DNA from 3 places in the Mesorhizobium sp. M0983 genome. Region 1 is predicted to be linked to each of the others. Evidence: predicted binding sites of a transcription regulator. Region 1 holds the regulator's gene; each other region holds the start of a gene.
What was found. Region 1 encodes LexA, which represses DNA repair genes until DNA is damaged. Its sites were predicted from a motif close to TGTTCNNNNTGTGTTCNG; they were not measured.
Positions count from the first base shown of each region.

Region 1 (9,618 bases):
CGGCGAGCGACCCAGCAACGGTTCTCGTGCCCGCGGCCGAGCCCATCGTGCGCCTACGCCGGCGTTTCCGCCTCCCGTCACCGTCCCGTATCCGCAACGGCGTAACCTCGGCGGTCGGCCTGGAGCTCGACCGTGGGGTTGCCTTCCTGCTGGTGCCGGTGTTCCTCGCATGCGGGGTGATCGTATATTTTGCGCTGGCGGTGGAGCCGGCCTTTCCACAGCCGATCGCAATCGTCGCCTTGGCAGCCCTCTGTGCCGTCGCCTCGCGGTCGTGGCCCAGAACCCGCCTGTGCTTCATGGCGGCGTTGCTCTGCGCGCTTGGCGTGCTTGCCGCCAAGGTCGAGACCTGGCGTGTCGGAACGCATATGCTCGGTTCCGAAATCTCAACGCGCCTCACGGGTCGCGTCGTATCGTTCGAGCCCATGGCGAGCGGCCGCATCAGGCTGACGATCGATGTGATCTCAACCGCCAGGCCGACACTGCGCTACATGCCGGAACGGGTCCGCGTTTCGGCGATGAAAATACCGGCTGAGCTGACCGCCGGTTCCGAGATCGCCGGCTATGTGCGGCTGCTGCCGCCGACCGGGCCGGTGCGGCCCGACAGCTATGATTTCTCCTTCGACAGCTATTTCGCCGGTATCGGCGGCAGCGGCTTTTTTCTCGGCAATCCGAAAGTCGTGTCGTCGGGCAGCATGCCGCTTGCCGCGCGGCTTTCTTCCTCGATCGAAGACGCGCGCGAATCCATCGCCGACCATATCCGCAGCCGCATCGGCGGCGCCGAGGGCGAGATTGCTGCTGCGCTGATCGTCGGCGTGCGCGCCGGCATTCCCGAGGAGATCAACGAAGCGATGCGGCGTACAGGCATCTATCACATCATCTCCATCTCGGGGCTGCATATGGCGTTGGTCGCCGGCACCATCATGGCGCTGCTACGCGGCACCTTTGCGTTGTTTCCCGATTTCTCATCGCGACGGCCGGTCAAGAAATATGCCGCGGCCGCCGCGCTTTTTTCGATTGCGGCCTACCTCGTCTTTTCCGGCATTGTGGTGGCGGCCGAACGCAGCTTCATCATGCTGGCGGTGATGCTTATCGCCGTGCTGTTCGACCGGGCCGCGCTCACCATGCGCAACCTGGCGATCTCGGCCATCGCGGTCATTCTGGTGTCGCCGCACGAGGTGGTCGGTCCGAGCTTCCAGATGTCCTTCGCCGCGACGGCGGCCCTTGTCGGCGCCTATGCAGGCTGGTCCGATTACCGCGCCGGCGGGGCCACCACGCCGCCGCCCCGGCGGTCGCCGCTACGCTTTGCCACTAGAAAGGTACTGCTGGGCATGGGCGGCCTGGCGATGACCTCGATCATTGCAGGGAGCGCCACGGCGCTTTTCGCCATATGGCATTTCCAGCGCGTGGCGCCGCTCAGCCTGTTCGCCAATCTGGCCATCATGCCTATCATCTCACTGGTCGTCATGCCCTTCGCCGTCCTCAGTGCGCTGGCGATGCCGTTCGGCGCGGATGGGCCTTTCCTCTACGTGATGGGCAAGGGGCTGACGGCGATGATCGCCCTGTCCGGGTGGATCTCCGAGCGCTCGCCGATCGATGCGGTCGGGCTGATTTCGCTGAGATCTGTCCTTTTGGTGACGATCGCCCTCGTCATTGCCAGCATGGCGACGACCTGGTTGCGGCTCGTGGCCCTTCCTTTTGCGCTCGCCGGCTTGCTAACGACAACGCAGACGCGCGTACCCGATGTATTGATCTCGGAGGACGCACGGCTCGTCGCGCTGCCGATCGGCAGCGGTGAACTCGCGGTCAACCGGGCACGCCCGAATGAGTTCACCATCGACAACTGGAAACGCGCGCTCACATCAGAGGCTATCGTCGCGCCGGAAACACCTGGAAAGAACGATCCGCAATTCGACATTGCCGATCCGGCCGACTTACCGCCGGGCATGCCGTTCATTTGCACGGACGGTCTCTGCCTTGCCAGGCATCCATCCGGCGCGATCATCGCGCTAGCCAATGACCGCGATACTGCACGGCCAGCCTGCGCCTTTGCCAGCTTGATCGTCATCGACGACGCCACCGCCCATAATCCCTGCTACTACGACCGGCTGGTCCTCGTCGTCACCAAACGGCAACTGGCGCGCGCGGGAAGTGCGGCCGTCTATTTCGATCCACAAGCGGCAACACGCGCCGAAATCCGCTTCGCCGTCGAAAAATCATACCGGCCCTGGCACGTGCAGCGGAAATTTTCCCGCGCGGCGCGGGGCATGCCGCCATACCGCAGAGCCGACAAGCCAAAAGCCGGCGCCAAGGGCGCAGCTCAGTAGCGGCGGATCAGCCCAACGAGCTTGCCCTGCACCTTGACCCTGTCTGGTCCGAAGATGCGCGTCTCGTAGGCCGGATTGGCGGCTTCCAGGGCGATCGAGGCGCCCTTGCGGCGGAACCGCTTCAGCGTCGCTTCTTCCTCGTCGACCAGTGCCACCACGATCTCACCGGGGCTCGCCGTATCGGCATTGCGGATGATCACCGTGTCGCCGTCGAAAATGCCAGCCTCGATCATCGAATCGCCTTTGACCTCCAGCGCATAATGCTCGCCGCCCATGATCATGTCCGGCGGCACCGAGATCGAATGCGTCTGGTGCTGGATGGCATCGATCGGCACACCGGCGGCGATGCGGCCCATCACCGGGATCGACACGGCGGCGACGACATCGTCGTCATTGCCGGCTGCAGGCATGCGCGACGATGTCGGCTTGCCCTGCCGAGGACCTTGCCCAAGACTGCCCTGGATGACGCTCGGCGAGAACTTGCGTGCCGCATTTAGGCCGGGGGCGATCGAATCGGGCAGGCGCAGCACCTCCAGTGCACGGGCCCGGTTGGGCAAACGGCGAATGAAGCCGCGCTCCTCCAGCGCCGTAATCAGCCGGTGGATTCCCGATTTGGAAGCCAGGTCGAGCGCTTCCTTCATCTCGTCGAAGGAGGGCGGGATACCGCTTTCCTTCAGCCTTTCGTGGATGAACATAAGCAGTTCGTGTTGTTTGCGTGTCAGCATAGCGACCCCCAACAGAATCAGAAAACAAACCCAGAACAAACACTATCTGTTCCAGTTGTGTTCCGCAACTGTTTAAAGTTTAATGAATGTGTTAGGGCTCGGGAAACGATACCACTCACCAAACCGGAACGCTGCATTTTCACCGCCGCGGGCGTCATCGCCTTGATTCTGCTTTCGTTTGCGGCCTCTGGGTTCCCAGAAGGCGGCACTGGTATCGGCCGTCAGCCGGCAAAGGGCACGGAATTGAAGCCGTATCGACTGTGCGGTTTGGTCAATGCACCGTGAACGAAACGAACTCAAAACGCCAACCTTGGGTTGGCTTGGCTCCTGGTTTCCACCGCGTGGTCAGGCAACTTGTCGCCGGTGGAGCCTTGCTGCGCGATACCAGGTAATGGAGAACCGCTCGTGACCGATGGATGCCGTCGATGCGTGTCCGGCGTTGCGGTGAATCTTGGGGGAGCAGACAAATCATGACAGGAATTCGCGATCTCGTTGCCATAAGGGCGATGGATGCTGCAGATCCGCTGCGCGCGATGCGCGACCGCTTTGTGCTGCCGCAAGGAGTGATCTATCTCGACGGCAATTCGCTAGGGGCCGCTTCGCGTGCAGCTTTCGATGAATTGAGCAAGGCAGCGACCGAAGAATGGGCGCATGATCTCATCCGCGCCTGGAACACGGCCGGCTGGTTCAACATGCCGCTCGAACTCGGCGACCAGCTCGGGCGCCTGATCGGTGCCGCGGCCGGCCAGACGGTGGTCTGCGACACGACATCGGTCAACATCTACAAGCTGCTGCACGCCGCCATGGCCATGCGGCCGGAGCGGCAGGTCATCGTCGCCGAGGGCGACAGTTTTCCGACAGACCTCTACATGGCTGAGGGTGTGGTTTCGACGCGAAAAGATACGCTGCTGTGCCTCTCGGGGGTCGACGCGCCGAGCATCGAAGAGCTGATCGACGAACGCACCGCCGTGGTGCTGGTCAACCACGTCAACTACAAGTCGGGCGAACTGCGCGACATGCCGGCGCTGACGCGCAGGGCCCAGGAAGCCGGGGCGATGATCGTCTGGGATCTCTGCCACACCGCCGGTGCGATGCCAGTCGAGCTCGACACGGCAAACGCCGATTTTGCCGTTGGCTGCACCTACAAATATCTGAATGGCGGACCGGGCGCGCCTGCCTTCATCTATGCGGCTGAGCGGCATCTTGCCGACATCCAGCAGCCGCTCACCGGCTGGTGGGGCCATGCACGGCCCTTCGCCTTCGAGCCAGGCTATGCGGCCGGCACCGGCATCCGCCGGTTTCTGTGCGGCACCCAGCCGGTCCTGTCGATGCGCACGCTGAAGGGCGCGCTCGACATCTGGAACGATGTCGACATGACGGCGGTGCGCAAGAAGAGCATCGCGCTGGCTGATCTGTTCATCGAGCTCGTCGAGGCAAAGTGCGGCACTTACGGGCTAACGCTCGAAAGCACGCGCGACGGGGAAAAACGCGGCAGCCAGATTTCATTCATGCACGAGCATGGCTACCAGATCATGCGCGCGCTGATCGAACGTGGCGTGATCGGCGATTTTCGCGCGCCATCGACCATGCGCTTCGGCTTCACCCCGCTCTATGTCGGCTATGCCGATGTCTGGCAGGCCGTCGAAGTGCTTGAGGACATCCTGCGCACCGGTGCGTGGAAGGATGCGCGCTTCGCCATCAAGGCGGCTGTCACTTGAGATTGATGCGAGAGCTGGAATCGTGAGGCTGGCGACGACGCCCCGCGCGATGCTCACGCTCGTTGCAAGGCCATATTGCCAGGGGAGGGCGCAGGGTGTTCGAACGTCACATTGCCGATTGGGACAACGCCTATGCCAACGGCGCCAACATAGCCGGCAGCGATCGCTGGCCGGCGGCCTGGGTCGAGCCCGCGCGGGTTTTTCGCGACGTGCTTTCGACCGAGGGCCGGGCGCGGCTCGACATGGCCTATGGCCATGGCCCACGCAACCGGCTCGATCTTTTCCTGCCGGCCACCAAGCCCAAGGGGCTCGTGGTGTTCGTCCATGGCGGCTACTGGATGGCATTCGACAAGAGTTTCTGGTCGCATCTTGCCGCTGGCGCTGTTGATCGCGGCTATGCCGTGGCGATGCCGTCCTACACGCTCTGTCCGCAGATGCGCATTGGCGGCATCGTCAAGGAAGTCGGCGCGGCGATCGGCAAGGCGGCGGGGATGGTCGCAGGGCCGCTGATGCTGACCGGACACTCGGCCGGTGGCCATCTTGTTAGCCGGATGGTTACGACGACGACGCCGCTGGCGCCCGAAATTGTCCGGCGCATTCGCCATGTCGTATCGATCTCGGGTGTGCACGATTTGCGCCCGATCATGCGCACCGGCATGAACGAGACGCTGGCGATCGATGAGGCCGAGGCGCAGGCCGAAAGCCCGGTGCTGCTGCGCCCGATGGACAAGGCCCGCCTGACCTGCTGGGCCGGCGGCGGCGAGCGCGCCGAATTCCTGCGCCAGAGCGCGTTGCTGGCCAACATCTGGATCGGCCTGGGTGCCGCGACCAGTTCGGTGGTCGAGCCTGACCGGCATCATTTCAACATCATCGACGGTTTGGCCGATCCAGACCATCCGCTGACCCGGACCTTGATCTCGGAGTGAGGCAGGTTCAGCGTAGCATCAGCACGTCGCAAGCGGCGCCCGCCGCCGCGGCGGGCGTGAACGGCGCACGGACGATCAGCCCGTTGGCATCGGCCAGCATTTTCAGCATCGAGGAATCCTGGATGCTGAACGGCGTCGCCACGAGCGTGCCGGCGTCAGCGCTGACAACAGCCCGCACATAATCCTGCCTGAGATCGTTGGCCGGCATGGCAGCGCCGAGCCGTGCCTCACGCATATCCTGCTGAAAGGCGCGGCCGCCGAGCCGCGCCAGCAGCGGCTTCAGGAAGAGCTGGGTGCAGACCAGGCTCGCCACCGGATTGCCGGGCAAGCCGATGCAGCGAATGTCGCCCAGCCGCCCGAACATCAGCGGCTTGCCCGGCCGCATGGCGATCTTCCAGAAATCGAGAGTCATGCCTTGCCCGGTCAGCACGTCATGGACGAAATCGTGGTCACCGACCGAGGCACCGCCCAGCGTGACGATGACGTTCGCGCCAGCCTTCACGGCCTTTTCCACCAGCGCAGCGATCGCCTCCCTGCGGTCCGGCGCGATGCCAAGGTCGAGCACTCGCGCACGGACCGACTGTGCGGCGGCGGCGACACCATAGGCGTTGGAGGAGATGATCTGGTCGGGGCCAAGCTCGCTGCCCGGCGGCAGCAATTCGTCGCCGGTGGCGATGATGGCGACCAACGGCCTTTTGACCACGCCGACCTCAGGGTGGTTGGCCGATGCCGCCAGCGACAAGGCCGCCGGGTCGAGCAGGCGGCCTTTGTGCAGCAGGACGTCGCCTTTGGCGAAATCGAGCCCGAGGCGGCGGATGTTTCGCCCCTGCACCGTCGGCTCCGTCACTTCGACGACACCGCGGCCGAGATCGCGGACGTTCTCCTGGATGACGATGGTGTCGGCGCCTTCGGGAAGCGGCGCGCCGGTGAAGATACGGACGGCCTGCCCCTGCTGCACCGTCCCGGCAAAGCCGCTTCCGGCCGGCGCCATGCCGACCACCGAAAGCTTTGCTGGTAAGGACGCGATATCAGCCGCCCGCACGGCATAGCCGTCCATGGCGGAGGCGTTGAACGGCGGCTGAGTGCGGAGCGCCACAACCGGCTCCGCCAGCACGCGGTCGGCGGCATCCAGCAGCGCGACGCGTTCGCCCTGCAGTGCAGCTGCGCCGTCCAACAGGCGCTCGAGCGCCTCAGCAACTGGGACCAGCGCCATCAGCGGCCTGCCTCGGTGACCCCATCTTCGGTGATCTTGTAGTCGCCGGATTTGCCGCCGGTCTTTTCAACCAGCCTGATACCGGAGATGACCATGGCGCGGTCGACCGCCTTGGCCATGTCGTAGATGGTCAGGCAAGCGACCGAGACGGCGCTCAGGGCCTCCATCTCAACGCCGGTTTTGCCCGTGACGCGGGTCAATGCTGTGACCTTCAGGCCGGGCAAAGCTGCGTCCGGCTCGATATCGACAGATATCCTGGTCAGCAGCAGTGGATGGCAGAGCGGGATCAGTTCATGCGTCTTCTTGGCCGCCATGATGCCGGCGATACGCGCGGTACCGAGCACGTCGCCCTTCTTGGCATCGCCGGCGAGGATCATGTCCAGGGTCTCGGGCCGCATCGACACGAAGCCCTCCGCGACTGCCGTGCGCACCGTCTCAGCCTTGTCGCCGACATCGACCATGTTGGCTTCGCCGCGCGCGCCAAGATGGGTGAGGGCGGCCGCCATCCTCAGATCGCCTCTGCCGGCGCCTTGCCCGTCAAAAGCAGGCGCGTTGCAGCGGCCACGTCCTGTTGACGCATCAGGCTCTCACCGACCAGAAAAGTGGCGATGCCGCTCCGCTCCAGCCGGCGGCAATCGTCATGCGAAAAGATACCGCTCTCGCTGACCAGAAGGCGGTCGGCGGGCACCATCGCGACCAGCCGTTCCGAGGTCTCGAGGCTGGTTTCGAAGGTCCGGAGATTGCGGTTGTTGATACCGATCAGCCGCGACGACAGCTGCAGCGCGCGTTCCATCTCAGCCTCGTCATGCACTTCGACCAGCGCGTCCATGCCGAGCCCGAAAGCTGTCGCTTCGAGTTCTCTTGCCAACGCGTCGTCGACGCTGGCCATGATGATCAGTATGGCATCGGCGCCCCATGCCCTGGCCTCGTAGACCTGATAGGGATCGAACAGGAAATCCTTGCGCAAGGCAGGCAACTCGACGGCAGCGCGCGCATCGCTGAGGAACGCGGGCGCCCCCTGGAAAGAGGGTGCGTCGGTCAGCACCGAAAGACAGGCGGCACCGCCTTCCGCATAGGCCCTGGCCAGCGCCGGCGGATCGAAATCGGCGCGGATCAGGCCTTTGGATGGGCTAGCCTTCTTGATTTCGGCAATCAGCGCGAACCTGCCGGATTGGCGCTTTGCTTCAAGGGCGGAAAGAAAGCCGCGCGGCGCTTCGGCGTCCGTTGCCCGTGCCTTGATCTCGGCAAACGGCACTTGCGCCTTGGCCGCCGCGATCTCGTCGCGCTTGTAAGCCTCGATCTTGCGCAGGATGTCGGACATAGTTCTAACCGTTCGAAATCTCGACCAGCCTGTCGAGCACTTTCAGCGCGCGGCCGCTGTCGATGGCCTGCGCCGCCGTCACCATGCCGTCGGCAAGTGTCGTCGCCTTGCCGGCCACCACCAGCCCGGCGCCGGCATTCATCAGCACCGTGTCGCGAAAGGCGCCGGCGGCGCCGCCCAGCATGTCGCGCAGTGCCTGGGCATTGTGGGCGGCGTCGCCGCCGCGCAACTCGTCCTTGGTGTGACGCTTCAGCCCGACCGCTTCCGGGGTCAGCACAAAGCTGCGGATCTCGCCGCCGGCCAATTCGGCGACCTGCGTCTCGCCGGTGGTGGTGATCTCGTCATAACCGTCGCCATGGACGACCCAGGCATGGTCGGCACCAAGCTCCTTCAACGTTTCTGCCACCGGCATGATCCATTCGGGCAGGAACACGCCGACCATCTGCCGTCTGACACTGGCCGGATTGGAAAGCGGACCCAGCAGGTTGAAGATGGTGCGGGTGCCGAGCTCGACCCGGGTCGGGCCGACATGCTTCATCGCCGGGTGGTGCGCCGGCGCGAACATGAAGCCAACTCCGGCCTCGTGGATGCAGCGGCCGATCGTCTCCGGAGGGATGTCGATCTTGACGCCCAACGCGATCAGAACATCGGCGGCGCCGGTCAGCGAGGACAGTCCGCGATTGCCGTGCTTGGCGACGGGCACGCCGCTGCCGGCGATGACGAAGGCGGATGCGGTCGAAATGTTGACGCTGTGCGAATTGTCGCCGCCGGTGCCGACAATGTCGATGGCGCCCTCGGGGGCTTCGACGCGCAGCATCTTGGCGCGCATGGTGGCGACGGCGCCGGCGATCTCGCTGACGGTCTCACCGCGCACCCGCAATGCCATCAGGAAGCCGCCGATCTGGCCGGGGGTGGCGTCACCGGACATGATGATGTCGAAGGCCTCGCGCGCCTCCTCGAAGGAAAGAGCGCTACCGGCGGCGACCTTGGCGATGTGGATCTTCAGCGCGCTCATCTGGCCAGGGCTTGGGTTACGGCCGTCTGATCGATGCGGACGTCATATTGCGTCTGCAACTGCGCCACCAACTGGTCGAGCAGGTCGTCGGACATACCGGAGGTGAAGGATTTCTGCGCGTCCTGGGGTACTGAGTTGGCGTCGGCCCCGGCGGGCTCGAATACCTCGGCAACCTTGAACAGGATCTGTCCGTCGCCCGTGGGCGAGGGGATCAACCCGGTGCCGCCTTCGCCGACGCCGAACATCGCGGCGGCCCCTTCCTTGCCGAAATCGACGTCGTCAGCATCGCGCTTGACGCCGCGCTTGGTCTGCTTTTCGAGCTTGAGCTCACCGGCGATCACCTCGAGCGTGGCGCCGGCCTTGAGACGCTTCTCGA
Region 1 covers NZ_JAMYNH010000018.1:81,595-91,212, reverse strand. The annotation lists gene NKH71_RS25890 (ComEC/Rec2 family competence protein) at 1-2,324, shown strand, start outside; gene lexA (transcriptional repressor LexA) at 2,318-3,049, opposite strand; gene NKH71_RS25880 (hypothetical protein) at 3,008-3,334, shown strand; gene kynU (kynureninase) at 3,520-4,767, shown strand; gene NKH71_RS25870 (hormone-sensitive lipase) at 4,863-5,693, shown strand; gene NKH71_RS25865 (molybdopterin molybdotransferase MoeA) at 5,701-6,906, opposite strand; gene moaC (cyclic pyranopterin monophosphate synthase MoaC) at 6,906-7,412, opposite strand; gene trpC (indole-3-glycerol phosphate synthase TrpC) at 7,415-8,227, opposite strand; gene trpD (anthranilate phosphoribosyltransferase) at 8,232-9,242, opposite strand; gene NKH71_RS25845 (SurA N-terminal domain-containing protein) at 9,239-9,618, opposite strand, start outside.

Region 2 (9,618 bases), on a different contig from region 1:
ATACTCGACGATCTGATCGTCACCAGGCTCGGCGTCGAGCGCTTCATGATGGTCGCCAATGCCGGCAACGCCGCCGCCGACGAAAAGCATCTGCGTGAACTTGCCGAGGATTTCGACGTGAAGGTGGACGCGCTCGACCGCGTCTTCCTGGCCATCCAGGGCCCCGAGGCATGGGCTGCCCTTTCCCGCGCCGGCATCGAGACCGGTTCGCTGGTGTTCATGCACGGCATCGAGCCGCGCGAAAACTGGTTCATGAGCCGGTCGGGCTATACCGGCGAAGACGGTTTCGAGATCGGCCTGCCGGAAGCGGACGCGCGAACCCTCGTCACCAGGTTGCTCGAGGACGAGCGAGTGATGTGGATCGGCCTTGCCGCCCGCGACAGCCTGCGGCTCGAAGCAGGACTGTGCCTGCACGGGCTGGACATCACGCCGGAGATCGATCCGGCCAGCGCCGGGCTGATGTGGGCCATCCCCAAGGAGGTTCGCGCCTCTGGCGCGTTCATCGGCGCCGATGCATTGCGCGCCATCCTGGAGCGCGGCCCGGCGCAAAAACGCGTCGGCCTGAAGCCGGACGGCCGCCAGCCGGTGCGCGCCGGTGCTGCCCTTTTCGACGCCGACGGCAACCCTGCCGGCCATGTCACCTCAGGCGGCTTCGGCCCCTCGGCCGGTCATCCGGTGGCAATGGGCTACGTCCGGACGCCGCTTGCCAAGCCCGGCACAAGACTGTTCGCCGATATCCGCGGGACGAAAATCCCGGTCGACATCCACCCCTTGCCCTTCACGCCCCATCGCTACCGCAAAGGATGATTTCAATGGCAAAGACCTATTTCACCGAAGATCACGAATGGCTTCGCGTCGAGGGCGGCATCGCCACCGTCGGCATCACCGATTACGCGCAGCAGCAGCTCGGTGACCTCGTCTTCGTCGAACTGCCTGAGCCAGGGAAAAAGCTGGCCAAGGGCGATACGGCCGTGGTGGTCGAATCGGTCAAGGCGGCATCGGACGTCTACGCACCAGTCGACGGCGAGATCACCGAAGCCAACACCGCGCTGTCGGCCGATCCTTCGCTCGTCAATTCGGCGGCAACCGGCGACGGCTGGCTGTGGAAGATGAAGCTGGCCAATGAGAGCCAGCTCGACGGCCTCCTCGATGAAGCCGCTTACAAAGCCCATATTGGTTGATAGCAGGACCAGCAAGATGACCGCAGCACCCTACCCCTTCTCGGCTCGCCATATCGGCCCGGGCCTCCAAGACGTCAGAGCCATGCTGGCCACGATCGGCGTTCCCTCGGTCGAGACGCTGATCAGCCAGGCAGTGCCGAAGTCGATCCGGCTCGACCGTCCATTGGCCTTGCCCGCCGCTGCAAGCGAAGCGGAAGCGCTGACCGAGCTCGCGGCGACGATGGCAAAGAACACGGTGCTGAAGAGCTTCATCGGTAGCGGCTATCATGGCGTCCACGTGCCGCCGGTGATCCAGCGCAACCTGTTCGAGAACCCGGCCTGGTATACGGCTTACACGCCTTACCAAGCCGAGATCAGCCAGGGCCGGCTGGAAATGCTGTTCAACTTCCAGACGCTGGTCACCGAGCTGACCGGCTTGCCGGTGGCGTCGGCCTCGCTGCTCGACGAGGCGACGGCGGTGGCCGAAGCGGTCGGCATTGCGCTGCGCCATCATCGCGACAAGCGCACCAAGGTGGCACTGGCCGGCACGCCGCACCCGCAGACGCTGGACGTCGTTCGCACCCGCGCCGAACCGCTCGGCATCGAGGTCGACGGCGAGGTGATCGACGACAACACCGCCGCCCTGCTGGTCTCCTGGCCCGATACATTCGGCGTCTATGGCAATCACAAGGCAGCGATCGACAAGGCCCGCGCTGCCGGCGCGCTGGTCGTCTTCATTGCCGATCCGTTGGGCCTGACGCTGACCGACGCGCCAGCCAGGCTTGGCGCCGACATCGCCGTCGGCCCGATGCAGCGTTTTGGCGTGCCGATGGGCTTTGGCGGGCCGCACGCCGCCTATTGCGCCGTGTCCGACAGGCTGACGCGGCTGATGCCCGGCCGGCTCGTTGGCCAGTCGACGGACAGCAAGGGCCGTCCCGGATATCGCCTGGCCTTGCAGACACGCGAGCAGCATATCCGCCGCGACAAGGCGACCTCCAACATCTGCACCGCACAGGCGCTGCTCGCCAACATAGCGACGGCCTATGCGATCTGGCATGGCCCTGCCGGGCTGCAGGCGATTGCCGGCCGCGTCCACACGCTGGCCAACCGCCTGGCTGCCGGCCTCAAGGCAGCAGGCGTTTCGGTGCTCGGCGGAAGCCGCTTCGACACGGTGACCGTGGAAGTGAAGGGCAGAGCCGCCGCACTTGCCGCCGCCGCCGAGAAGACCGGCCGGCTGCTGCGTGTCATCGACGCCGACCATGTCGGCATCAGCTTTGACGAGACCTCCACCGAGGCCGATCTGGAGGCGATCGCAGCACTTTTCGGCGCCAAGGCCGGCGTTGCCGCCGGCAGTTCCATGCCAGGAAAACCGCGCGGCAAGGAGTTCCTCACCCAGCCCGTCTTCCGCGAAAACCACTCGGAAACCGACATGATGCGCTTCTTGCGCCGGCTGTCCGACAAGGACCTGGCGCTCGACCGCGCCATGATCCCGCTCGGCTCCTGCACCATGAAGCTCAACGCCGCCGCCGAAATGATGCCGGTAAGCTGGCCCGATGTCGCCAACCTGCATCCCTTTGCCCCGGCGAGCCATTCGGTAGGCTATCGCGCCATGATCGACGAGCTGGAAGGCTGGCTGGCGGAGATCACCGGCTTCGACGCGGTGACCCTGCAGCCCAATGCCGGCAGCCAGGGCGAATATGCAGGGCTGCTCGCCATTCGCGGCTATCATTTGTCGCGTGGCGAAGGCCATCGCACCGTCTGCCTGATCCCGTCCTCGGCGCATGGCACCAATCCGGCAAGTGCGGCCATGGCCGGCATGAGTGTCGTCGTCGTGCGCTGCACCGAGGACGGCAATATCGACATGGAAGACTTGCAGACCAAGGCGGCCGAGCATGCAAAAGACCTCGCGGCGCTGATGTTCACCTATCCTTCGACGCATGGTGTTTTCGAGGAAGGCGCGCGCGACCTCTGTGCGCTCGTCCACAGCCATGGCGGCCAGGTCTATTTCGACGGCGCCAATCTCAACGCTCTGGTCGGCCTCGCCCGTCCCGGCGATATCGGTGCCGATGTCTGCCACATGAACCTGCACAAGACCTTCTGCATTCCACATGGCGGCGGCGGCCCCGGCGTCGGCCCGATCGGCGTCAAGGCGCATCTGAAGCCATACCTGCCCGGCCACGTCACCGAAGGCTCGGCCCATGCCGTGGCGGCGGCACCGTTCGGCAGCGCCTCGATCCTGCCGATCACCTGGATGTATATCCGCATGATGGGCGCTTCCGGCCTGAAGCAGGCGACCGAGACGGCGATCATCTCCGCCAACTACGTGGCGACGCGGCTTGGCGAGCATTTCCCCCTGCTTTACAAGGGGCGCAACGGACGCGTTGCGCATGAATGCATCCTCGACACCCGCGTGCTCAAGGACAGCGCCGGCATCAGCGTCGACGATATCGCCAAGCGGCTGATCGACTATGGCTTCCACGCGCCGACCATGTCGTTCCCGGTGGCCGGCACGCTGATGGTCGAGCCGACCGAATCCGAGCCCAAGCGCGAGCTGGATCGTTTCTGCGAAGCCATGATCGCCATAGCCGGCGAGGCAGCCAAGGTGGCGAAGGGCGAATGGCCCTTGGCCGACAATCCTCTGGTCAATGCGCCACATACCGCCGCCGAGGCGTTGGCCGGCCAGTGGACCCATCCCTATTCGCGCCTGGAAGCGGCCTACCCCGCCGGCGATGCCGATACGGCGGCAAAATACTGGCCACCGGTGTCACGCATCGACAACGTCGCTGGCGACCGCAACCTGGTCTGCTCCTGCCCGCCGCTGTCGGAATATCTGGGTGCGGCGGAGTAGACCATGATCCCGAAGAATGGAATCCGGTTTTCGGACAAGATCATGGTCGAACAAGAAGATAGAAGCCTCAATCAGGCAGAACGCAAGGCCGGCCCGTCGGCCTTGCTCGCCCTGTCCCGGGCGATGACGCGATTTCGCCCGGCGCGCTTTGCCGCATAGAGCGCGGCGTCGGCTTCGGCCAGCACATCATCGAGACCGGTGCCGCTCGTCCCACCAAAGCCGATGCCGCCGCTGACTGTGCTTCGCAACGGACCAAGCTGGGTGGCCACGACTTCCGTACCGAAGGCGACGCTGATCTTGCTCGCAATGTCATAGGCTTTTTCTTCCGTCATCCGCGACATGACGAGCACGAATTCCTCGCCGCCCAGCCGGAAGGCGTCGACGCCGGTTCTGGCGTATTTCCTAATGACGGCGGCAAAGCGGCGCAGGACCTGGTCGCCGACCGGATGACCGAATACGTCGTTCGTCCTTTTGAAATGGTCGAGGTCGAACATGGCGACGGACATAAACGGACCGAAGACCCGCTCGCCGTAGAGTGCCGTTAACGCCCGCCGGTTCATCAGCCCGGTCAATGGATCGGTCATCGTCTCGGCCTTCAATTCGATCTGCGCCTGCAAATGGTGCAGGGAGAGCGTTAATGCGCCAAGCCCGGTCATGCAGGCGACGGCTACGACGGAATTCACCCGCTCGGCCCAATTGTCCGGTGCTACGCCGAGCACCCACTGGCCCTTGACCAGCAGGACCGCGCCGCAAAGTCCGAACGACAGCGCACAGACGCCGCTCAGGAACGATACGACCAGCAATATCCGGCGATCATGACCACCCTCAATCCAGAACATCGCCCCGATAAGCGAGAGTAGCGCCGTTACCGTCGCATAGGTGACAATGAAGCCGACACCATCAAACCCGAGATACGTCGCGCCCGCGCAAACAGCCATCGCAGCCAAGGTCGGCAAGATGGCGCGCCTATAGTCGCGCATGCTGAGATATTGCATGGCCGACAGGCAGATAATCAGGAAGCCGAGGCTGAGAAGAGCAAGCACGATCTGGCAAAGCCAGGGGCTTGGATCTCTTGTGTAATGCCAAAACAAGACCACATGTGCGACGAGCACAAGAATGCCGCACGCCACCGTCAGCACAAAGCGTGCCTGTGGCGCGGTGAACCAGATCGCAAACATGGTGATGCTGAGGCACGTGCCCGACAGCGCCGCTGCGAGCAGGAGCGAACTGTAATCCAACATGCTTAAGCGACAGCCTCTTGAGGGTTTCGCTGCATCCTAGGTCAGCGACAGTCCGCGGATATCGTTTTTCAGCCAACCTTGCGGCGTAACCTTCGGACAAGGTTTACAAAGCGTCGATGCTCCAAGCTTCGACCCCATTTCCGCCGCTTGGTTGTCGAATGGTTTTGCAGTAAGAGGCTCTATCCTCGAACGTAACAGGAACCTCCGTCGCCTGCCCGCAAAAAGCGTGGCAGTATCGGGTGGTGATTCGCAGCATCGGAATCCAGGACCGGCATGGAAGACAATAACGATCTTTTCGGCAATTTGGGCAAGCAGCCGCAACCGGCTCGCGCCGCGCGCCCGGCCGACCCGCTGGTGCAGGCGGCGAAGCGGCCGGCGCCCCGCGATGCCAGCGAGAGCTATAGTGCCGCCGATATCGAGGTGCTGGAGGGGCTGGAGCCGGTGCGCCGCCGCCCGGGCATGTACATTGGCGGCACCGACGACAAGGCGATGCACCATCTGTTCGCCGAGGTCATCGACAATTCGATGGACGAGGCGGTCGCCGGCCATGCTACCTTCATCGATGTCGAGCTTTCCGCCGACGGATACCTGTCTATAACCGACAACGGCCGCGGCATTCCGGTCGATCCGCACCCGAAATTCAAGAAGCCGGCGCTCGAACTCATCATGACCACGCTGCATTCAGGCGGCAAGTTCGACAGCAAGGTCTACGAGACCTCGGGAGGCCTGCACGGTGTCGGCGTTTCCGTGGTCAACGCGCTGTCCGACCATCTCGAGGTCGAGGTTGCGATTGGGCGCAAGCTCTATCGCCAGCGCTTCTCGCGAGGCGTTCCGGTGACCGGCCTGGAGCAGCTCGGCGAGGTGCACAACCGGCGCGGCACGAAGATCCGCTTCCATCCAGACGAGCAGATTTTCGGCAAGGGTGCTGCGTTCGAGCCGGCGCGGCTCTACCGCATGGCGCGGTCAAAAGCCTATCTGTTCGGCGGTGTCGAAATCCGCTGGACCTGCGATCCCTCGCTGATCAAGGAAAAGGACACGACGCCGGCCAAGGCAGAATTCCATTTTCCGGGCGGCCTCAAGGACTATCTGAAAGCCTCGCTCGGCGACGAATTCCAGGTGACCCGTGAAATGTTCGCCGGCAAGAGTGAGAAGCAGGGCGGTCACGGCTCGCTCGAATGGGCGGTGACCTGGTTCGGCGGCGACGGTTTTATAAATTCCTATTGCAACACCATTCCGACAGCTGAAGGCGGCACGCACGAGGCCGGCTTCCGCAACGTTCTGACGCGCGGCTTGCGCGCTTATGCCGATCTGGTCGGCAACAAGCGCGCTTCGATCGTCACATCCGAGGATGTGATGATCTCGGCGGCGGGCATGCTGTCGGTGTTCATCCGCGAACCGGAATTCGTCGGCCAGACCAAGGACAGGCTGGCGACGATCGAGGCGATCCGCATCGTCGAAAGCGCCATCCGCGACCCGTTCGACCATTGGCTGGCCGACAATCCGCAGGAAGCTTCGAAACTGCTCGAATGGGTGATCGCGCGTGCCGACGAGCGGGTGCGCCGCCGCCAGGAAAAGGAAGTGTCGCGCAAGAGCGCCGTGCGCAAGCTGCGCCTGCCCGGCAAGCTCGCCGATTGCACGCAGAATGCAGCGGCCGGCGCCGAGCTCTTCATCGTCGAGGGCGATTCGGCCGGCGGTTCGGCAAAGCAGGCGCGCGACCGCGCCAGTCAGGCGGTGCTGCCGCTCCGCGGCAAGATCCTCAACGTCGCCAGCGCCGGTAACGACAAGCTGGCCGGCAACCAGCAGATATCCGACCTGATCCAGGCCTTGGGCTGCGGCACGCGCTCGAGATACCGCGACGAGGACCTGCGTTACGACCGGGTCATTATCATGACCGATGCCGACGTCGACGGCGCCCATATCGCCTCGCTGCTGATCACCTTTTTCTACCAGGAGATGCCAAGCCTGGTCCGCGGCGGCCATCTCTATCTGGCGGTGCCGCCGCTTTATTCGATCCGGCAAGGCGGCAAGGTCGCCTATGCCCGCAACGATGCGCACAAGGACGAACTCCTGCGCACCGAATTCACCGGGCGCGGCAAGGTCGAAATCGGCCGCTTCAAGGGGCTGGGCGAAATGATGGCCGCCCAGCTCAAGGAAACCACCATGGACCCGAAGAAGCGCACGCTGCTCAGGGTGGACGTCATCGACGCCGAGGCGGCGACCAAGGATGCGGTCGACGCACTTATGGGCACCAAGCCCGAGGCCCGCTTCCGCTTCATCCAGGAACGCGCGGAATTCGCCGAGACGGAAGTGCTGGATATCTGAGCGTCTTCTGCTAGGCGAGCCGCGGACGGCGGCTGTCACTGTGCGCAAGACTTTTCCGGATTTTTCGCGAAGGATGAGGCCTGGAACGGTTCCGCGTTTCACGGAAACGCCGAACCGCTCAGTTTTTTATTTTGACGCAAGTCGGAAAACCGTTTCACACTTTTCCTGGAATTGCTTTAGGCAGCCGCGATCGCCAGCGCGTGCCCGCGTGCGTTCTCGCGCAGCGCGTCGAGATGGATCGATCTGACCAGCCCGGCGAGATCGCCTTCGGCGGACTGTCCGCCCAATTCCTTCAGCATCAGCCAACTGACTTCCTGGACGCCGGCGAGGCGTTTGCCATTGGCGACCTCACGCCAGACCTTCAGCGCGCGCAGGATGATGGCGTGGGTGGCAGCGGCAAGCCCGGCGCTGCGGAACAGTGCCTGCAACGCTATGTCATGCCCGCTGGCCAGCAGTGCCCTCACCCGTTGCTCGGGCTGCTGGCTGAGCGCGACCAGCGCCGAACCAAAGAAGTCGACCTTGCCGTGCGCGATGGTGCGGATGACGAAGCTTGCAGTCAGGTCGCCGCGCAGGCGCAGATGTTCGACAAGTGCGGTATGTTCCTCTGCCCGCGTGCCTTCGATCAGTGTCACCGAAGCCTTGACGCAAGCATCGCGCGTGATGCGCTCGGCCCTGGCGGCGCCCATCAGCGCCAGCACCAATGGCGACCCCTTGAGCATCTCCCCTAGCTTGACCAGCAGCATATGCCGGCAGTCGGCGGGCAGCCGGATGTCGGCGATCAGCGCCTCGCGCACCAGAGGCAGATGGCCGTGACGCTCGGCCATGCGGCGAAAGCTGACGGATGCGATGTCGGCGCCGCTATTGGCGAGCAGCGTGGTGCAGGCTTCCGGCTCACCGACCTCGGCGATCGCTGCCGCAACCGACATCGAGACGCGCGGCCGGTCGGCGATCACCTTCTGCGTCGCTTTCTGGCCGCCGGCAACCCGATCAATCAGGTCGGAATCGGTAAGCAGCGGCGAGCGCGCCAGTACCAAAGCGGCCACCTCGGGCTGGTCCGAAGCCAGCGCGCTGACGATCTGCGGCGGCGCATGATGGCTCATGGAAAGCGCGTCGGCGATCGCCAGCCGCACCTTCGACGATGCGTCATCGAGCAGCAACGTCAGCGCCGCCTCGGCAGCGCAGCGGTCCTCGAAAGGCAGGTCCGAGTCGATATAGGCGCGAGCCAGCGCGCTTGCCGCCGCAGCACGCTCCGACACCTTTGCCGTGTGGATCCATTTCAGGAAATGCGAAACGACCATGTCGCCTGCTTACGCCCTTTGCCAGAACGCTTCTGGCGCTTGTCGAGACCGTAGGCACAAATGGTTTACGAACGGTTCACCATGTTCGTTAACTGGCTTGCGAGCCCGGTATGCAACGCCTATCAACCCTTAAGCAGTGGAGGAGACAGACCATGGCCGGCCTTTACCTTGAGGAGTTCGTTGTCGGCCATGTGTTCAAGCACACGCTGCGCAAGACCGTGACCGAAAGCGACAACATGCTGTTTTCGGTGATGACGCTGAACCCGCAACCGCTGCACATCGATTTCGACTTCGCCGCCAAGAGCGAATGGGGCAAGCCCCTGGTCAATTCGCTGTTCACGCTTGGCCTGATGATCGGCATCTCGGTCAACGACATCACCGTCGGCACCACCATCGCTAATCTCGGCATGAAGGAGACGGTGTTTCCGCACCCCGTCTTCCATGGCGACACGATTCGCGTCGAGACCACGGTGGTTTCGGTGCGCGATTCCAGGTCGAAACAGGACCGCGGTATCGTCGAGTTCGAGCACCGCGCTTATAACCAGAACGACGTGCTGGTTGCCAGATGCACGAGGCAAGCCATGATGATGAAAAAGGCATAGCCGATGCGTTCCCTGCTCTTCGTTCCCGGCGATTCGGAAAAGAAGCTGGAGAAGGGCTTTGGCGCGGGCGCCGACATGGTCATCGTCGATCTCGAGGACTCGATTGCCTCGCAAAACAAGGGGCTGGCGCGCGACACAGCGGCGCGT
Region 2 covers NZ_JAMYNH010000012.1:79,294-88,911, forward strand. The annotation lists gene gcvT (glycine cleavage system aminomethyltransferase GcvT) at 1-807, shown strand, start outside; gene gcvH (glycine cleavage system protein GcvH) at 813-1,181, shown strand; gene gcvP (aminomethyl-transferring glycine dehydrogenase) at 1,198-4,008, shown strand; gene NKH71_RS21535 (GGDEF domain-containing protein) at 4,080-5,249, opposite strand; gene parE (DNA topoisomerase IV subunit B) at 5,523-7,571, shown strand; gene NKH71_RS21545 (DUF2336 domain-containing protein) at 7,748-8,869, opposite strand; gene NKH71_RS21550 (MaoC family dehydratase) at 9,022-9,471, shown strand; gene NKH71_RS21555 (HpcH/HpaI aldolase/citrate lyase family protein) at 9,475-9,618, shown strand, end outside.
Region 2: a site for LexA is predicted at 5,435-5,452, ahead of parE (DNA topoisomerase IV subunit B). Genes of this name have one in related genera too.

Region 3 (9,618 bases), on a different contig from region 1:
GACCCGGCCGCCTATGTCAGGCAGATCCTGCCGCTCGGCTTCGAGAGCATCCAGCCGTTCTTCTGGCAGACGCTGGGCGGCAAGGACATTCCACGGCTGGCGGGCGAGATCCGCGAGGCGATCGGCGATGCCGATGTCGTCATCTCGTCGATCGGGGTGTTCGGCAATCCGCTGGAGAGCGGTGAAGTTGATCGCGGCGTGCTCCAGGCGTGGGAAACGATCATCGACAACGCGCATCTATTCGGCACCAACATGGTCAGCGGCTTCACCGGCCGCATTCGCGGCAAGCCGCTGCCAGACAGCCTGCCGCGTTTCCGCGAGGTATGGGGGAAGTTGGCAAAACGGGCTGCCGACAAGGGCGTGCGCATCGCCTTCGAGAACTGCGCCATGGACGGCAACTGGGCCAGCGGCGACTGGAACATCGCCCACAATCCAGACGCCTGGGAGCTGATGTTCAACGAACTGCCGGACGACAATCTCGGCCTGGAGTGGGAGCCCTGCCACCAGCTGGTCTACCTGATCGACCCGATCCCGCAGATCCGCAAATGGGCGCCGCGCATCTTCCACGTCCACGGCAAGGACGCGACGGTGCGCTGGGACGTGATCCGCGAACATGGCGTGTTCGGTCGCCTGCCGTTCGTGCAGATGCGCACGCCGGGGTTCGGCGACAGCGACTGGACGCGAGTGATCAGCGAGCTGCGGCTGGCCGGCTACAAAGGCGCCATCGACATCGAGGGCTGGCACGACCCGGTCTATCGCGGCGATCTCGAGATCACCGGCCAGGCGCGTGCGCTGGATTATCTCCAACAATGCCGGGGAGGCGCGAGCTACCTGCCGAACCCGGTGTGAGAACTCGGCCGGCGGGAGGTGCCGGCCAGCGAAAGATTGCGGCGCGTTGCCGAAGCGATCGTCAAAACCCCTCGGCTAGCGAGGGAACAAAGGGAGGAACGTGCATGAGCATTACGATGAGAAGGACAGTTCTGCGCTCGACCGTCGCGGCGGCCGCGATGGCGTTCGCCGCCGCACTCTCGACCTTGCCGGCGCAGGCGCTCGATGCCCAGTGGTGCAAGGATGTCCATATCCGTTTCTTCGCCGGCGGGGCGGAGGGCGATGCGTTCGGCACCATCGTCTATAATGGCGCCAAGCAGGCGGCCGCCGATCTCGGGCCCAAGGTCGACTATATCTTCTCTGGGTGGGACGTGGAGAAGATGGTCCAGCAATTGCGCGAGGCTGTTGCGGTCAAGCCCCAAGGCATCGCCATGATGGGCCACCCGGGCGACGCCGCCATCATGCCGCTGGCCGAACAGGCGCACAAGGACGGCATCAAGATGATGTACCAGAACGTGCCGGTGCCGACGGTCACGGCGGCGTTCGGCGGCGGCTATGTCGGCGCCCAGCAGGAGCAGCAGGGCCGGGCGCTCGGCGCCGAGGCGTTCAAGCTGGCCGGGCTGAAGGCCGGCGACAAGGCGATCATGATCGGCCCGTTCGAGAACGAGAGCCGCGGCGCGCGCGAACGCGGCACGGTCGCCGCACTGAAAGAGGCCGGCATCGACGTCGTTCAAATCAATTCTCAAACCGAGTGGGCAGCCGATCCCAATCTGGCCATTCCGGTGATCACGGCAGCACTGCTCAACAATCCCGACGTCAAGGCGGTCGGCTATCCCGGCGGGCAGCTGCTAGGCAATGTGCCGACTTACATGCAGGCGGCGGGCAGGAAGCCGGGCGACATCTTCAACTTCGGCTTCGACACCAGCCCGCAGATCGTCGAGGGCTTCAAGGGCGGCTGGGTGCAGCTGACGGCCGACCAGCAGCCGTTCATGCAAGGCTACCTACCAATCCTCAGCCTCTGCCAGCAGGTGGTGTTGGGTCTGGCGCCGATGAATGTCGACACCGGCGCCGGCTTCGTCACGCCGCAGAATTATGAGATCGTTTCCGAACTCGCCAAGCAGGCGTTGCGCTGATCGCCCGATCTGCCGGCCGGGTTGAATCCCGGCCGGCGACGACCGACAAACAAGCGAGGACCGCCATGGCCGAACGCCTCATCGAACTGCGTGAAATCAGCAAGTCCTACGGCCAGGTCTATGCGCTTGGCGGCGTCAATCTCAGCGTCGACCGCGGCGAGGTCGTCGGCCTGATCGGCGACAACGGCGCCGGCAAATCGACGCTGATCAAGATCCTTTCCGGCGTGGTCAAGCCGACCAGCGGCGAAATCCTCATTCGCGGCAAACCGGTGACCGGGTGGAGTGCTGCGCGCTCGCGCGACGCCGGCATCGAAACGGTGTTCCAGGACCGGGCGCTCGCCGTGCAGCAGACGATCGTGCGCAACATCTTCATGGGCCGCGAGCTCACCGGCTGGCTTGGATGGCTGAAGGTCAACAAGGAGATCGCCGAGGCGAGCCGGCTGATGCGCGAGATCGGCTTCACCTCGAAGGTGTTCACGCCGCAGTCGATCGTCGGCCAGCTGTCGGGCGGCGAACGCCAGGGCGTGGCGATCGCCCGCGCCATCTACAAGCAGGCCGACCTGATCATCCTCGACGAGCCGACGACGGCGCTGTCGCTGACCGAAACCGCGAAGGTTTTTCATTTCGTGCGCCAGGTGCGGGCGAGCGGCCGGTCGATCCTGTTCATCGGCCACAACATCCACCACGTCTTCGATATCGCCGACCGCTTCGTGGTGCTCGACCGCGGCAAGGTCGCGCTCAGCGCCGACCGCAGCGAGGTCAAGTCGGCCGAAGACCTCATCAATTTCATGGAAGACGTGGCACATCCCGGCGGATTGCCGGGACTTCGCGACGCCGGGGAGCAGATAGCGCGATGAGCAAGACCATGGATCCCGATCTGCAGACCCCTCTAGGCAGCAGCGATGCCGCCCGAAAGGCATGGAAACACCCGTCCGATAACTGGCTGCGCGGCTTTGTCCTCGACAACCGCGCCGCACTCGGCACGCTTGCCGTGTTCATCGTGATGATGGCGGTGTTCATGATCGCCAATCCGACGGTCTTCACCAGCTGGTATCTCTATAGTTCCGTGCTGACCACGCTGCCTGTGGCGCTGTTCGTGGTGGTGCCGCTCGTCTTCGTCGTCACCTGTGGCGAGATCGACCTGTCGTTTCCGGCGACGATGGGCTTCGCCTCGTGGGTCTTCGCGCTGGTCGTGCAGGCCGGCTACGACCCGTTCGTCGGCATCGCCGCCGCAATCGTCACCGGCATGCTGCTCGGCTTCCTGGTCGGCTCGCTGGTCGTCTATGGCGGGCTGTCGTCGCTGATCGCCACGCTCGGCATGAATTTCCTGCTGCGCGGCCTGATCCAGATCATCAACGAGGGCAGGTCGACCGCGCTGACCGGCCTTGCCGACAGCTGGGCCTACAAGATCTTCTCCAGCCAGCTTTACGGCATCCCGGTGCAGATATTCTGGGCCATCGCCTTCGTCGTGCTGTCGGCGCTGCTCTACAACCGCCATCGCTTCGGTGCCCAGGTCAAGGTGGTCGGCGACAATCCCGACAGCGCCCAGCAGATGGGCATCGATGTCAAGCGCGTCAGGGTGAAAGTGTTCGTCTTCGTCGGTATCGGCGCGGCGATCGCCGGCACGTTCTCGGTAATGATCAACTTCACCTGGTGGCCGACGGCGGGCGACGGATACCTGCTGCCGGTGCTGGCATCGGTGTTCGTCGGAGGCACGCCGACCTGGGGCGGCATCGGCACCGTCGTCGGCGGCGCGATCGGCGCGGTTACGGTGTCCTTCATCCAGACCGGCGTCGTCGCGGCGGGACTGAGCGGCTTCTACGTCCAGTTCTTCAACGGGCTGATCATCATCCTGTCGCTGCTCGGCCATAAGTGGAACCAAGCGCGGTATCGGTGACCGGCGGCCTCAAACCCCCGTGACAAACCCGTCCAGCACGCGTTTCTGGCCGGCCTTGTCGAAGTCGATGGTCAGCTTGTTGCCTTCGATGGCCGAGATGTTGCCGTTGCCGAATTTCTGGTGGAAGACGCGGTCGCCAACGCTGAAGGGGGAGGGCGTGTCGGCGACGGATTTGGCGACCAGCTCGCCGTCGATGGTGCGGCCCTTGATCGAGGTGCGGCCGGCACCGTAGCCCGAGTCGGTTTCGCCATAGCCGATGCGCTCGACCTGGTGGCCGGAGCGCGTGCCCCAATTGCGGTCGGTCGCTTCGGTGCGGTTGGCCTGAGCACGTTGCCAGCCCGGTGTCGCATAGGTGCTGGAGAAGGCGCCGGATTTCTCGGCGCCGTTGTTGCCACCGATGTTATCGAAGCGCGACGCCCCATAAGGATTCTGTCTTCCAGCCCCCTGGCCGCCACGACCGGGAGCGAACGAGCCGCCACCATAGGCATTGCCGTAGCCGCCATAGGAGTTGCCGCTCTCGGCGACCTCGACATGGGCTTCCGGCAGCTCGTCGAGGAAGCGCGACGGGATGGTCGATTGCCAGAGGCCGTGGATGCGGCGGTTGGAGACAAACCAGAGATGCAGGTTCTTCTTGGCGCGGGTCAGGCCGACATAGGCAAGGCGGCGCTCCTCCTCGAGCCCGGACCGGCCACCCTCGTCGAGGGAACGCTGGTGCGGGAACAGGCCTTCCTCCCAGCCGGGCAGGAACACGGTTTCGAATTCGAGGCCCTTGGCCGAATGCAGCGTCATGATGTTGACGGCGTCGAGCTCAGCGTTCTGCTCGGCGTCCATCACCAGCGCGACATGTTCGAGGAAGGAGCGCAGCGATTCATACTCCTCCATGGAGCGTATCAGCTCCTTTAGGTTCTCCAGCCGGCCGGGCGCTTCGACCGAGCGGTCGTTCTTCCACATGTCGGTGTAGCCGCTCTCCTCCAAAATGGTCTCGGCGAGTTCGGTGTGCGGGGTGGTTTCGAGAGCCTTTTGCCAGCGCTCGAAATTGGCTGATACCTCGCGAAGTGCGGCACGCGGCTTCGGCTTCAGCTCGTCGCTTTCGGCCAGTTTTGCCGCCGCCTCCAGCATCGGGATGCGCAGCGCGCGTGCGGTGTCGTGGACCTGGCGGATGGTGGCCTCGCCCAACCCGCGTTTCGGCACGTTGACGATGCGCTCGAAGGCGAGGTCGTCGGCGCCTTGTGCGACGACGCGGAAGAAGGCCAATGCGTCGCGAATCTCGAGCCGCTCATAGAAGCGCGGGCCGCCGATGACGCGGTAATTGAGCCCGAGCGTGACGAAGCGGTCCTCGAATTCGCGCATCTGGAAAGACGCGCGGACGAGAATCGCCATATCGTTCAAATTGTGCTTCTGGCGCTGGTAGGCCTCGATGGTCTCGCCGACGGCGCGGGCCTCCTCCTCGGAATCCCAGGCGGCGTGGACATGCACCTTCTCGTCGTCCTCGGCGATCTTCTCGGTAAACAGCGTCTTGCCGAAGCGGCCCTCATTGTGGGCGATGAGATGCGAGGCGGTGCCGAGGATGTGCGCGGTCGAGCGGTAGTTGCGCTCCAGCCGGATGATGGTGGCGCCGGGGAAATCCTTGTCGAAGCGCAGGATGTTGTCGACTTCGGCGCCGCGCCAGCCATAGATCGACTGGTCGTCGTCGCCGACGCAGCAGATGTTAACTTTGCTTTCGCTCACGGCCGCGCGCGAGCTTCGCTCGCTGGCCTCCGCGGGGGCGGCCTGGCCGGCCGACGCCCGGTCGGGCTTGCGGCCTTCGGCCGAAGAGCGCCCAATCTCCCCCCTCGTGGGGGAGATGTCGGCGGAGCCGACAGAGGGGGGCGCTGTCCCGCCAGCGTTTCCGCCAGGACCATTGGAAGCGTCGCGATCCTTCGCGCCCCCCTCTGTCCTGCCGGACATCTCCCCCGCGAGGGGGGAGATTGGCTTGCCTTGAGGCCGCTGGGCCAGCAGGCGCAGCCACATGTACTGTGCGGTGTTGGTGTCCTGGTACTCGTCGACGAGGATGTAGCGGAAGCGCTTGTGGTATTCCTTCAGCACGTCCGGATTGGCGCGGAAGATGCGGATCGGGTGACATAGGAGATCGCCGAAGTCACAGGCATTCAGCGTCTGCAGCCGCTCCTGATAGGCCTTGTAGAGTTCGCGGCCCTTGCCGTTGGCGAAGGCACGGGCATCGCCCTCGGGGATGTCGGCGGGACCGAGGCCCTTGTTCTTCCAGCCGTCGATCATCTGGGCGAACTGCTTGGCCGGCCAGCGCTTGTCGTCCAGCCCTTCCGCCTGGATGAGCTGTTTGATCAGCCGCACGACATCGTCGGTGTCGAGAATGGTGAAGTCGGATTTGAGCCTGGCCAGCTCGGCATGTCGGCGCAGCAGCTTCACGCCAATCGAGTGGAAGGTGCCGAGCCACGGCATGCCCTCGACATTGCCTTCGCCGATCAACAGGCCGATGCGCTGCTTCATCTCGCGCGCCGCCTTGTTGGTGAAGGTGACGGCGAGGATCTGCGAAGGGAAGGCCTTGCCGGTGGCAAGGATGTGGGCGATGCGGGTGGTCAAGACGCGCGTCTTGCCGGTGCCGGCGCCGGCCAGCACCAGCACCGGGCCTTCGGTGGTTTCCACCGCCAGCCGCTGCTCGGGGTTGAGGCCGTTGAGATAATCGGGCGCGTTGTTTTGATTGCTGCGGGCAGCGATGGCGCGCGCGGCGATGCCCGACGGGGCCACGGGCCGCGCGTTCGGTTCGTCAAAAAAGGGCATGTCTTCCGAAAAGCCGGACATCTCTCCCCGAATGTAGTGATTCGGCAGCGAAAGGCCAGAAGTGTCTCCGTTTTGTTCTCTGTCCAGTCGGTAGACTCACAATCTGAATGGGTCCGCTAACCAAAACGCCGAGCTTGCCGTGGGTCGACGCCGTAAAACGCCGAGCTTGCTTGACAGGGGAAGCGGGCCGGAGAAAGTTGCGTGGGGGCAGGCACGCAATGCGGGGTTGCCCATGGACGCGTCGCGGAGCGCACCAGTCGAAGGAGCACCGTCTTGGCTGTGGTCATCACCTCCCTGATCCTTTTCCTCATCGGCCTGGCGCTTGGCGGCGGCGGCATCTGGCTCGTGACGCTGGGCGGCAGCTGGTATTACGTCATCGCCGGCATAGCTTTCCTGATCGCTGCCTGGCTGCTCTACAGGCGCAGACCCACGGCGCTGTGGCTCTACGCGGCGATCGTGCTCGGCACGCTCGCCTGGGCTGTCTGGGAAACCGGCTTCGACTGGTGGGAGCTCGGCCCGCGCGGCGGCATCATCGTGCTTGTCGCGCTGTGGCTATTGACGCCATGGGCGCGGCGCGGGCTTACCGGTCCCGACGGACGAGCGCCGCTGATCCTCGCGGTGCTGGCATCGCTCGGCGTCGCCGGTTATTCGATGACGACGGACCCAAAGGATATTGCCGGCCAACTCAACACCGACAAGGTGACGCCGACGGCCGAACTCGGCGGCAATGTGCCGGCCGGCGAATGGCACTATTACGGTCGCACGCAATATGGCCAGCGCTATTCGCCGCTCGACCAGATCACCCCCGAAAACGTTGCCAATCTGCAGCCGGCCTGGACCTATCGCACCGGCGACGTGAAAGGGCCCGACGACATCGGCGAGACGACCTATCAGGTGACGCCGCTGAAAATCGCCGACACGCTCTACATCTGCACGCCGCATAATTTCGCCATCGCCATCGATGCCGCGAGCGGCAAGGAGAAATGGCGCTTCGATCCGCAGGTCAAGCTCAACAAGGACCGCCAGCACCAGACCTGCCGCGGCGTGGCTTACTATGCCGATGCCAAGATCGCCGCCGGCCAGCCCTGCGCCACGCGCATCTATCTGCCGACATCGGACGCCCGGCTGATCGCGCTCGACGCGGCGAATGGCCAGGTCTGTCCGACATTTGCCGAGGGCGGCACGCTGAACCTGCTCGCCAACATGCCATATCCGAAGCCGGGCTATTACTATTCGACTTCCGCGCCGCTGATCGTCGCCAACAAGATCATCGTCGGCGGCGCGGTCAACGACAATTATTCGACGCAGGAGCCGTCCGGGGTCATCCGTGCCTACGATGCCGACACCGGCGCGCTGTTATGGAATTGGGATTCCGGCAATCCGGACCAGACGACGCCGCTGCCGCCGGGCCAGACCTACACCAACAACTCGCCCAATATGTGGTCGACGGCGAGCGCCGACGAGAAGCTCGGCCTGCTCTATGTGCCGCTCGGCAACAAGACGCCGGACCAGCTCGGCGCCGGACGCAGCGCCAATGACGAGAAATTCTCTTCCTCGATCACCGCGCTCGATCTCAACACCGGACAATTGCGCTGGGTGCGGCAGACCGTGCATCACGATCTCTGGGACATGGACGTGCCGGCGCAGCCGACGCTGGTCGACATAACCACGGCCAGTGGTGTGGTGCCGGCGCTGGTCGGGCCGACCAAGCAGGGCGACCTCTATGTGCTCGACCGGCGCAGCGGCGAGCCGATCGTTCCGGTCAAGGAAGTGCCGGCGCCGGGCGGCGCGATCGAAGGCGACCATACCTCGCCGACGCAGCCGGTCTCGGACCTCAGCTTCAGTCCGAAGCCACTGACCGGCGCGGATATGTGGGGCATCACCATGTTCGACCAGCTGGCCTGCCGGATCGAGCTTCGGAAGCTGCGGTATGAGGGCCGCTATACGCCGCCGTCGCTGCAAGGCTCGCTGATCTATCCTGGCAATTTCGGCACCTTCAACTGGGGCGGCGTGGCAGTCGATCCGGTCCGGCAGGTGATGTTCGGCATGCCGACATACCTGGCGTTCATCTCCAAATTGGTGCCGCGCGCCGACGTGCCGCCGCCGGGCGATACCAAGGGCAGCGAACAAGGCCTGAACCGCAATGACGGTGCGCCTTACGCAGTGATATTGAAGCCATTCCTGTCGCCGCTCGGCATTCCCTGCCAGGCGCCTCCGTGGGGCTATGTGGCCGGCGCCGACCTTCGGACCGGCAAGATCGTCTACAAGCATCGCAACGGCACCGTCTACGACATGACGCCGCTGCCGCTGCCGTTCAAGGTCGGCGTGCCGGGCATTGGCGGGCCGATGATCACTGCCGGCGGCGTCGCCTTTCTCGGTGCGGCGGTCGACGACTATGTGCGCGCTTATGACCTGACGACCGGCAAACAGCTCTGGCAGGCGCGGCTGCCTGCCGGCGGGCAGTCGACACCGATGACCTACACGGTAGCCGACGGACGCCAGTTCGTCGTCATCGTTGCCGGCGGCCACGGCTCGGTCGGCACCAAGCCGGGCGATTATGTGATGGCCTATACGCTGCCGAAATAGAGAAGTTCCTCAGAGCCCGAGATGCCCTTTCAGGTCGGGTACCGATGCAAGTACCTCGTTGGTCAGCTGCGGGCCGGCGGCTGTCTCGGCCTGCTGGACCAACGCGGCATCAAGGCCATCGTGCAGAGACTTATGGCAGCCCTCACTCAGCCGTGACTGGACCAGCCAGGCTTCGACCCTATGTTGCTGCCGGGGGCCGAAGACCTAGGAGCGCGCCATGACAACACCTGCCGGCCCCGCCAAGCCTGTCATTACCCAGGCGATGATCGATGCCTATGATGAATACACGCATCTGACGCTCGACCGGCGGCGCTTCATGGAGCAGTTGACCAGGCTTGCCGGGTCGGGTGCGGCAGCGGCCGCGATCGCGCCGCTGCT
Region 3 covers NZ_JAMYNH010000001.1:237,258-246,875, forward strand. The annotation lists gene NKH71_RS01330 (sugar phosphate isomerase/epimerase family protein) at 1-849, shown strand, start outside; gene NKH71_RS01335 (substrate-binding domain-containing protein) at 954-1,961, shown strand; gene NKH71_RS01340 (ATP-binding cassette domain-containing protein) at 2,027-2,818, shown strand; gene NKH71_RS01345 (ABC transporter permease) at 2,815-3,858, shown strand; gene NKH71_RS01350 (ATP-dependent helicase) at 3,868-6,675, opposite strand; gene NKH71_RS01355 (glucose/quinate/shikimate family membrane-bound PQQ-dependent dehydrogenase) at 6,928-9,240, shown strand; gene NKH71_RS01360 (dienelactone hydrolase family protein) at 9,458-9,618, shown strand, end outside.
Region 3: a site for LexA is predicted at 6,717-6,734, ahead of NKH71_RS01350 (ATP-dependent helicase). Genes of this name have one in related genera too.